DNA from 3 places in the Sphingopyxis sp. Root1497 genome. Region 2 is predicted to be linked to each of the others. Evidence: predicted binding sites of a transcription regulator. Region 2 holds the regulator's gene; each other region holds the start of a gene.

Region 1 (3,277 bases), on a different contig from region 2:
GATCGCCTTGGCGATCTGCTGCTGGGTGTCGTTCAGTTTTTCGTCGAGGGTGGAAAACCATTCGAGCGCGTCGGCGACCGAGCGCTGCGCCGACAGGCTGATGTCCTCGCCGGCGATCTTCACCGCGAGCGGTTCGGGGCGCAGGCGTGCGCCGTGGCACGTCTCGCAGGGCTGCGGGGTCTGATATTTGCTCAGCTCCTCGCGCATCCATGCGCTTTCGGTCTGGAGCAGGCGGCGGTTGAGGTTGCCGATGACGCCCTCGAACGCCTTGTGCGTCGTGTAGCTGCGGCGGCCGTCCTTGAAGGTCAGTTCGACGGGCTTGCCGCCGGTGCCATAGAGGATGACGAGTTGGACCTCGCCGGGCAGGTCCTGCCAGGGCGTCGTCAGGTCGAAGCCATAGGCTTTGCCCAGGCTTTCGAGCACCTGCATATAATAAGGCGAGGGCGGGTTCGACTTCGCCCACGGCACCACCGCGCCCTTCTTCAGGCTCAGCGCATGGTTCGGTACTACAAGGTCTGGGTCAAACTCCTGCCGCTCCCCCAGCCCGTCGCACGCGGGGCAGGCGCCCTGCGGCGCGTTGAAGCTGAACAGCCGCGGTTCGATCTCGGCGATCGTGAAGCCCGACACGGGACAGGCGAATTTCTCCGAGAAGATCAACCGGTTCGCGGGGATGCCCGCGCCCTTCATCGCACCGCCCGTATCTTCCTCTTCGCGCCCCGGAACCGGGCCGTCGGCGAGGTCGACATAGGCGAGCCCTTCGGCAAGCTTCAGCGCGGTCTCGAAACTGTCGGCGAGCCGCGTGCCGAGGCCTTCGCGCACCGCGATGCGGTCGACGACGACTTCGATGTCATGCTTGTATTTCTTGTCGAGCGCGGGCGCCTCGCCGATCTCGTAGAATTCGCCGTCGATGCGGACGCGTGTGAAGCCGTCCTTCTGCCACTGCGCGAGTTCCTTCTTATACTCGCCCTTGCGGCCGCGCACGACCGGGGCGAGCAGATAGGCGCGCGTGCCCTCGGGCAATTCCATCACGCGGTCGACCATCTGGCTGACCGTCTGCGCGCTGATCGGTTCGCCGGTGGCGGGCGAATAGGGGATGCCGACGCGCGCCCATAGCAGGCGCATATAGTCGTAGATTTCGGTCACCGTCGCGACCGTCGAGCGCGGGTTCCGCGAGGTCGTCTTCTGCTCGATGCTGATCGCCGGCGAGAGCCCGTCGATATGCTCGACGTCGGGCTTCTGCATCATTTCGAGGAACTGGCGGGCGTAGGCGGAGAGCGACTCCACATAACGCCGCTGGCCCTCGGCATAGATGGTATCGAAGGCGAGGCTCGACTTGCCGCTGCCCGACAGGCCGGTGATGACGACCAGCGCGTCGCGCGGCAGGTCGACGTTCACGCCCTTCAGATTATGCTCGCGCGCACCGCGCACGGAGATGTGGGTGAGACTCATGGGAGGGGTGTGTTCCAGATTTGTTCTTTGCGCGCAAGGGGGCGCGTGTCGCCGTAGAGATGGTGGCTCAGTAGAAATACGCAAGCGGCGTGATTTGGCGTTTTGGTCCTATACCGGCCACCGCGATTGGCATTCTTCTCTTACCTAAGGGTGGAGGATTGCGGATGCGGGTCCGGACGGCGTGCCTGAAGTATAAATGCCGCAGCGACGACCACCGGTCGTTCGCCCACGCATGGCAATGATCCGCGGTGTTCGGGGCCTTGCCATCGGAATTGTGGCCACCGCGCTTACGGGATGCACCGTCATCAATGTGGGCGCCGGGGAGCAGGTCGACATGCTCGCCGTCGGCGTCGTCCGCGTTCGCGTGCCGGTCGTGGCCGATGGGCTGGTCGCGGTCGAACGCAGCGGCGTGGGATTGGGTTGGGACTCCCTCCCTGGCGGTGGCGCCTATCTGGGGTGGAGCGAGGGGAAGTGGGTCATCGCGGACCCGTCGAAATGTCAGTTGCTCATCATCGTCCGGACCGCTGATCAGGCGGCAAGTGCGAAAACAATCTTGAGCGAATGGGAGGGGGATTCACCATGTATCGTCGATCAATCGGAAAGCTCGCCACGCTAACGTTTCCAATCGTTCTGCTCTCTGCCTGCGCTTTGAACGGCGACAAAAACCCGCACAACGATGTGCTTGTATTCGCGACTCAAACCAAGTTTGGGATCGATATCTCCGCCCCTTTGAATAGCGCGACCCTGCCCCAGATCAATGTCGGTTATAATCGCAGCGAGGCGGTTTGGATGCCCCTTCGTCCCAATGGGACAAAGGGCGGGAGCCAAACGGACGCCGAGCAGGATTTGCTCGCCAAGCTGAACGCCTGTGATCAGCGGATGCTTTCGATCATAGACGACAACAAAAATCGGCAGGCATTTTGTTTGAGCGCGACGTTACCGGCTGGAAAATATGTGTCGATGGCATCGGGTGTGCAAACTGACGTGGGTGGTACAGAATTGGAAATTGACACTTATTCGGTTTTTGCAAGCTTCGGCGCGAGAGGGGGCGTGAGTGGGTCGCAAGCGAACGGGGGTCTAGCCCAGATTTTTGCTACTGGCATTGCCGCACAGCGCTTGGCGTCGAACCCTCAAGTCGGTCAGGCACTCAACACCCAGGCTCCTGCGGCGGTCAAAGCGTCGGCCGACGCGGATCGAGCCGCAGAGACGACGGAACAAATGCGGCTCGCCCAAGCTTTCGTGGCGCCTCAACTCAGTCGGGAGGCCGAGCTGATGGCTCAAATCGATACTGTTTGGACTTGCGGTGATCCCGCGACGGACAAGCTAAAATATACTAACATCATTTCCGCCGTCACGGACGGGGGTGACAAGGGAGCAATGGCCTTGGAAAAGACAAAAACTGGGGCTCGTCGCGCACTTGGGGATAGTAGCGAAGCGACGAAGAAGCAATTTCTGGATAGCGCGAAAACGGTATGTGGAGGGTAATATGGCGCAGGGAAATATCATCGTGGACATTTGCAGCGACAGCGATCCACAGGCGCTCAAGACGCTGGTGGCGTCGAGTAAGGCATATTGGACTTCGACCCAAAAGGGTTTCAAGCTCATATCTGACGACGGTGGAAGCGACTATCTGCGCGTTTATAAGAGCCAGCTCAGCGAAACGGACTATCAGCAGGGCAGCACCGTCTATCATTCCGACGGGGATGTTATTTTGATTTATGAAAAAATTGTCGGTTGAAAGCCTGGGCCATTCGCAGGAGCGGAGTCCCGCGCCAGTGAGTTCCCCATTTCCACCAACTCCCCAAAGGCTTCGACCAATGCCCGGCCG
Region 2 (3,277 bases):
TGGGGGCGAGCACTATGGGTGTCGGCGCCCGTGCTGGCGCTGCCGGTGGTAACCGAATTTTCGGCGAGCGTCGAAAGCGTCGAGCCGCTGCCGGCGAAGGACCAGGTCCGGCTGATCGTGCGGCCACTGAAGCGACCCGATCTGCCGCCGCGGTTGCGGATCACCGCGGCGGGCGAACAGGGCAAGGGCATCGCGCCGGGCGAGGCGATCGGGCTGCGCGCGCGGCTGATGCCGCCGCCGACCGCGAGCCTGCCCGGCGGCTATGATTTCGCGCAGCGCGCCTGGTTCGACCGGATCGGCGCGGTCGGTACGGTGCTCGGCGACATCGGGCGGGCGCCGGGCGCGGGGGACGGCGTGCAGACGCTGCGGGCGCGGCTGAGCGATCATATCCACGGGCAGATCGACGGATCGGCGGGGGGGATCGCCGCCGCGCTCGTCGCGGGCGATCGCGGCGCGATCAGCGAGGCCGACGAGGAGGCGATGCGGCGGAGCGGGCTGGCGCATCTGCTGTCGATCAGCGGACTGCATGTGACCGCGGTGGTGACCTTTGCGATGCTGATCGCGATGAGCCTGCTCGCGCTCAGTCGGCGGCTGGCGCTGGCGGGCTATGTGCTGCCGCTGGCGGCGGCGGTCGCGGCACTCGCTGGCGGGGGATATACGCTGCTCGCGGGGGCCGAGGTGCCGACCTTGCGCTCGTTCATCGCCGCGCTGCTGGTGCTGATCGCGTTCCTGCTCGGGCGCGAGGCGCTGACGCTGCGGCTGGTCGCGGCGGGCGCGCTGATCGTGCTGATCTGGCGTCCCGAGTCGCTGGCGGGGCCGAGTTTCCAGCTGAGTTTCGCGGCGATCACCGCGATCGTCGCGCTGCACGAAAGCCGCGCGATGCAGCGGTTCATGGCGCGGCGCGAGGAGCCATGGGTGTTTCGCCTGGGACGCGGGGTCGCGGGACTGGTGATCACCGGGCTCGCGGTCGAGGTCGCGCTCGCGCCGATTGCGCTGTTCCATTTCCACAAGGCGGGGCTCTATGGCGCGCTCGCCAATGTCGTCGCGATCCCGCTGACGACCTTTGTCATCATGCCCGCCGAGGCGCTGGCTTTGCTGTTCGACAGCGTCGGGCTCGGTGCGCCCTTCTGGTGGGTCGCCGAGCAGGCGCTGAACGGACTGATCTGGCTCGCGCACAGCGTCGCCGAGGCGCCCGGCGCGGTGGCGACGCTGCCGGTGTTTCCGCCCTGGGGTTTCGGACTCGCGATCTTCGGCGGGATATGGCTGCTGCTGTGGCGGACGCGCTGGCGCTGGGCGGGGGCGGTTCCGCTGGTCCTCGGCATGGCCGTCCTGCTCGCCCAGCCGCGGCCCGATGTGCTGATTACCGGCGACGGCAAGCATATCGCCGCGGCGCAACCCGACGGCAGCTATGCGTTGCTGCGTGAGCGGGCGGGGGATTATGTGCGCGACGCGGTGGCCGAGGCGGCGGGGATCGATGCGCCGCTCGCCGCGCTCACCGACCTCGATCATGTCGCCTGCAACCGCGATTTCTGTCGCTGGACGCAGGATGGCCGCACCATCCTCGCGGCGCGCGGGCGCGACCGGATCGAGGGGGCGGACATGGCGGCGGCGTGCGCCGCCGCCGATGTGGTGATCAGCGAACGCTGGTTGCCGCGCGAATGCGCCGGCCGCTGGCTGACGATCGATCGCGATACGCTGCCGCAGACCGGCGGGCTGGCGCTTTACCTCGGTGAGCGGCCGCGCGCGGTGACGGCGTTAGGCGCGGGCGACGAGCATATGTGGCGCCGCCCGCCGCAGGTCAGTGGTAACGACGAAGCAGTCCCGACAACTTCCCTTGCACGATGACGCGCTCGGCGGCGTAGCGCTGCGGCTCATAGGCACTGTTCGCGGGATCGAGACGGATCATCTTGCCCTCGCGGCGGAAATATTTGAGCGTCGCATCCTGCCCGTCGACGAGCGCGACGACGATATCGCCCTCGCGCGCGGTGCTGACCTTCTGGATCAGCGCATAATCGCCGTCGAAGATGCCGGCCTCGACCATCGAGTCGCCCGACACTTCGAGCGCATAATGTTCGCCTGAGCCGAGCAGCGCCGCGGGGACCGCGAGATTGTCATGATTTTCGAACGCCTCGATCGGCACACCCGCGGCGATCTTGCCGTGGAGCGGAACCTCGACGATGTCGTTCGCGGCGATCGGACGCATCGCGGGGGCGGGCTTGCGCAGCGGCACGACATTGTCGCGATCGGTGCTGACGGCCGCCTTGCCGCCCTCGGGAAGCTTGACGACCTCGAGCGCGCGGGCGCGGTTGGGGAGGCGGCGGAGGAAGCCGCGCTCCTCGAGCGCGCTGATCAGGCGGTGGATTCCCGATTTGGACTTGAGCCCGAGCGCCTCCTTCATCTCCTCGAACGACGGCGAGATGCCGCTCGCGTCGAGCTTTTGCTGGATGAAGTGGAGCAGTTCATGCTGCTTGGCGGTCAACATCGGGCGTTCTCCATGATGCCGGTTTCGGACATAAGGAGAACGATAATGGAACAGAAGCGAACTTGTCAAGCGATGTCGATATAATCCGCCGCGTCGCCCGCCGCGCGGGACGGCGCACCGATCTCGCGGATGACGAGCGCATTCGCCGCAGCGAGCGGAAAGGTGCGGCCGCTGTCCTGTCCGTCGAAGGGCGAGAGAAGGCCGTCGTCGATCCGTCCGCGCAAATAGTCGCGTCGCGCGCCGCCGGGGCCGAGGGGGGCCGCGAGCGGGGCCCTGCGCAGTTGCGGGAGCGGGGCTCGCGCGCCGGCGAGATGGCGGACGAGGGGGAGCAGGAACAGGGTCGCAGTAACGAAGGCCGACGAGGGGTTGCCGGGCAGGCCAAGCAGCAGCGCGTCGCCGAGCGTGCCCGCGATCAGCGGCTTGCCGGGGCGCATCGCGATCTTCCAGAAATCGAGCCGCCCGCCGGCATCGTCGAGCGCGCCGCGGACATGGTCGTGATCGCCGACCGAGGCGCCGCCGACGGTGACGATGACGTCGTGACGTCGCGCCAGGTCTTTTAATACCTTGGATAAAATTTCACGGTCGTCGCGGATGTGGAGCGGGATGCTGACCACGGCGGGCTCGGCGGCGAGCATCGCGGCGAGCATCGTGCCGTTGCTGTCGGGGATCTGGCCGGGCGCGAGCGCACGGCCCGGCTGGACGAGTTCGTCGCCGGTGGTGAGGATCGCGACACGCGGGCGGGCGCCGACCACAAGCTGCGCGTCGCCACCCATGATCGCCGCGGCGATCGCACCG
Region 3 (3,277 bases), on a different contig from region 2:
AGCGCCGCCCAAGCCAACGCCTATACGCCCTATTCGGCTTGCTCGGCCGGCGCCTCGTTCTTCAGATAGGGTTTGACCCGCATACGATTGAGCGCATTGTCCTCGCCGATCTTCTTCAAGGCAGCGTCCATCCGCTTGGCGACTTCCTGATCATTGCCGTCCGGATTGGCGAATTCGCCGAACCGCAGGCCCGCCCGGACCGCGCTGTGCAGGTCGTCGCCACGAAGTTGCCGGAGCAGATCGACATATTTATCGACCGGCACTGTCGCGAGAAAGGCGACGTCGGCTGGATTCCAGCCGTTTTTCGTCCCGATGTCGACGAGGATTTGCGCCGGGTCCTTCTCGAGCGGCATGTCGTTCAGTTTCTGCTCGAATGCTGCAGCGATCGCGGGATCGATCAGACGCCGGGCGCCTTCGCGGCCAGTTGCAAAAAACTCGCGCGGACGACCGTTCTGGGCTTCGAGATAGATGGGGAGAAGGCGTTCGGCCTCTTGGGGGCGGCCAAGTTCGCGCAACACGTCCAGCGCGTCGGACGCCTGTGCCGGGGACATCGCGTCGGCATGGTTTTCGATCGACGCGACGAGCGAGTCCATCAGCGCGTCTGCATCCGCATCGAAGCTTTCGCCAAAAGTGTCCCACGGCTTCTGAATCGCTTTCCGCGCGTCCTCATTCGCGTATCGGCCATTCACTTCGGCCAAGGCCATTTGCAGCGCGTCAGTATCGAAAGCCCCGGCCTTCAGGCCATCGAAGATGAGCTCATCGAGCTTGTCGAACCCGCCAAATCCATAGCTCTGAAGGATTTGGTCATCGCGCAGCTCCTCGGCGGTTCGCTGGTCCTCGCCGAGCATGCCTAGAAAGAGATTGTGTCTGCGAACCCGCTCGATGTCCGGGGCGAGCTTTGGTTCGAAGACGCACCAGCCAATCAACACGATCGAATGGACGACATTATCGGCGACGCCGTCGTGCAGTCCCGCCAATTGCGGCTCGAGATAGGACAGGAAGCGGCGAATACGCCGGATGACGCGAATATTCGTTATGCCAAGTGCAATCGCGTGCTTCGCCACCAGCTCGCCCAAGGCGTCGCCCGGCGGCAGGGCGGCGGCGATCGACTCTTCGGCGGTCGGCTCAAAGGCGACGGCTTGGTCGACGACCTTCTCGAGATATTGCCGATATTTGGCGCCTTGCTTGCCGAGCCCGTCTTCATTGAGAAGCAGGACGACCTTGCAATTCCGCCGCTCGCGCAGAAACGACACGAGACCCAATATGTCAGCGACATCCAGTCCCTTTCCTGCGCGTTCGATATCGTCGATGCAGACGATCTGGTTGCGGATTAGCAAGGAAGCGCCCGGTGCGAGCAGATCAGCCATCTTGCCGACATGAGGTATTGCCGCGGCGCCCGTAGCGAAGATGTTCAAACCTTTTCGGGTGACTTCGCCGCCAAGTTTCCGAAGGCCCTCGAAGCTCCGGAGATGTTCAACGAATGAATCTACTGTCGGTTCGAGTTCATTGCCCTGCAGACTGACGGTCGACTGGACGATCGCGGTTTTGACCGCCTCGAGGCTCTTGAGGCCGAAAGCCGACACATAGGCATAGTGGCGGAGCGCTGCGGTCGCACGCTTGGCCTGCAGCATCGTGTCCCAAGCGTAAGTCTTCCCCACGCCCCAGCGCCCCGCGATGCTCAACACCTCCGGGGCTGCCGATGACAGAAACCGCTCAATTTCGTTGAGCGCGCGCTTTTGCGACATATCAAGCCCCCTGTGGGCGCAAAAAATCGCGCCTTCCACCAACAAAACTAGCGATCCCGGCAGCTTTTTCCAGCATCGACGCGGATCTTGCGCTGCGTCACATACAGCATCCAATTATCGCGCCTTGACGCCGGTCCCGACTCAATGGAACATATAGGGAACATTTGAGTCGTTACCCTATGACATTCACGCTACCCTCGCCCCTCTCCCGGCCCAGTGCCGAGGAGCTTGCCGCGCTTCGCGATGCGGTTGCACGCGTCCGCGGCGAACGCGGCCCCGCGCTCGCCTTCGGCGTCGCCGCACTCGACGAGCGCCTCGCCGATCGCGGCCTCGATGGGGCAGGCCTCCACGAGATCGCAGGCGCATCGCCGAGCTGGAGCGACGATGCCGCCGCGACGCTGTTCGCCGCCGGTATCGCCGCGCGCTTCGCAGATCAGCCCGGCCTCAACATCCTCTGGGCACTCTCGCGCTTCGACCTCTACGCTCCCGGTCTCGAACAAGCGGGGCTTTCTCCCGATCATATCTTCTATGCGCAGGGCCACGACGACAAGGATGTGCTAGCGCTCGCCGAGGACGGGGTGCGCGATGGCGCGCTCGCCTGCGTGATCGCCGAGGTTAAGACGATCGACCAGACCGCAACGCGCCGCCTCCAGCTCGCGGCGTCCGAAGGCTGCACGCCCCTCCTCCTCTATCGCCGTCATCGCCGGCAGGGTCGTTGCCCGCTCGCGGAGCCATCGCTCGCCTGCACGCGCTGGCGGATCGGCTGTTTACCCTCCACCCCGATCGCAGCCCCCGGCGTCGGGCGCGCGCGCTGGTCGGTCGAGCTCGTCCGCCAGCGCGGCGGCCCGCCTTTTTCCCTCGAACTGGAGGCGTGCGATGACCAGGGTCGCCTCGCTCTTCCTGCCGCAGCTCGCGATCGAGCGACTGCGCAGGATGGAGCGGACCTATCCGTCGCGGTCGGGCGCGCCGCCTGACGGCGCCCGCGCGGCATCCGTCACGCCGCCCGTTCCCGCCACCGACGACGACCCCGGTTCCTGTTCGGTCCCGCGCGGCGGCGGCTGGCGGCCGGGTGCGCGCTGGGCGCGAGAGCCTGATTTCGCAGACCTCCCGGCGCATCAGCGTCCCACGATGCGCGAGATGGGACGCCGCAGCGAAGCGGCGCCCTCGCCCTTTCGCCCCGCGCCCGGCGACGAGGGCGGCGCCTCGGCGATGCCTCCGCCCGCTCTGCCTCCACTCTGGGGATTGAAGCCGCGCATTCTCGTGGCGCGCGCGGGACAGCGCGACGTGGTGACCGCCGCGTGCCCGCTCGCGAGCGATCTCGGGCTCAGCCCCGGCATGGCCGCCGCCCACGCGCGCGCGCTGGTTCCCGACCTTGATGTCGGCGACGCCGAGCCGCAAGCCGATGCCGCGCTGCTCGATCGTCTCACGCTCCATGCCGTGCGTCACTGGACGCCGACCGCCGCCGTCGCCGGGACCGACGGGCTGTGGCTCGATCTGACCGGAACGACGCATCTCTTCGGCGGCGAAGCGCG

The links. Region 2 encodes LexA, which represses DNA repair genes until DNA is damaged. Its sites were predicted from a motif close to GTTCCNCNCTTGTTCT; they were not measured.
Region 1: a site for LexA is predicted at 1,461-1,476, ahead of uvrA (excinuclease ABC subunit UvrA). Genes of this name have one in related genera too.
Region 3: a site for LexA is predicted at 1,892-1,907, ahead of ASD67_RS20700 (ImuA family protein). Genes of this name have one in related genera too.

What each region holds. Positions count from the first base shown of each region.
Region 1 is NZ_LMGF01000005.1:1,081,695-1,084,971, forward strand. Features, by position in the region: gene uvrA (excinuclease ABC subunit UvrA) at 1-1,449, opposite strand, end outside; gene ASD67_RS19645 (hypothetical protein) at 1,682-2,065, shown strand; gene ASD67_RS19650 (hypothetical protein) at 2,029-2,934, shown strand; gene ASD67_RS19655 (hypothetical protein) at 2,936-3,187, shown strand.
Region 2 is NZ_LMGF01000004.1:315,812-319,088, reverse strand. Features, by position in the region: gene ASD67_RS13060 (ComEC/Rec2 family competence protein) at 1-1,845, shown strand, start outside; gene lexA (transcriptional repressor LexA) at 1,799-2,482, opposite strand; gene ASD67_RS13050 (molybdopterin molybdotransferase MoeA) at 2,548-3,277, opposite strand, start outside.
Region 3 is NZ_LMGF01000005.1:1,307,271-1,310,547, reverse strand. Features, by position in the region: gene ASD67_RS20710 (SOS response-associated peptidase) at 1-2, shown strand, start outside; gene ASD67_RS20705 (P-loop NTPase fold protein) at 30-1,745, opposite strand; gene ASD67_RS20700 (ImuA family protein) at 1,925-2,719, shown strand; gene ASD67_RS20695 (DUF6504 family protein) at 2,622-3,277, shown strand, end outside.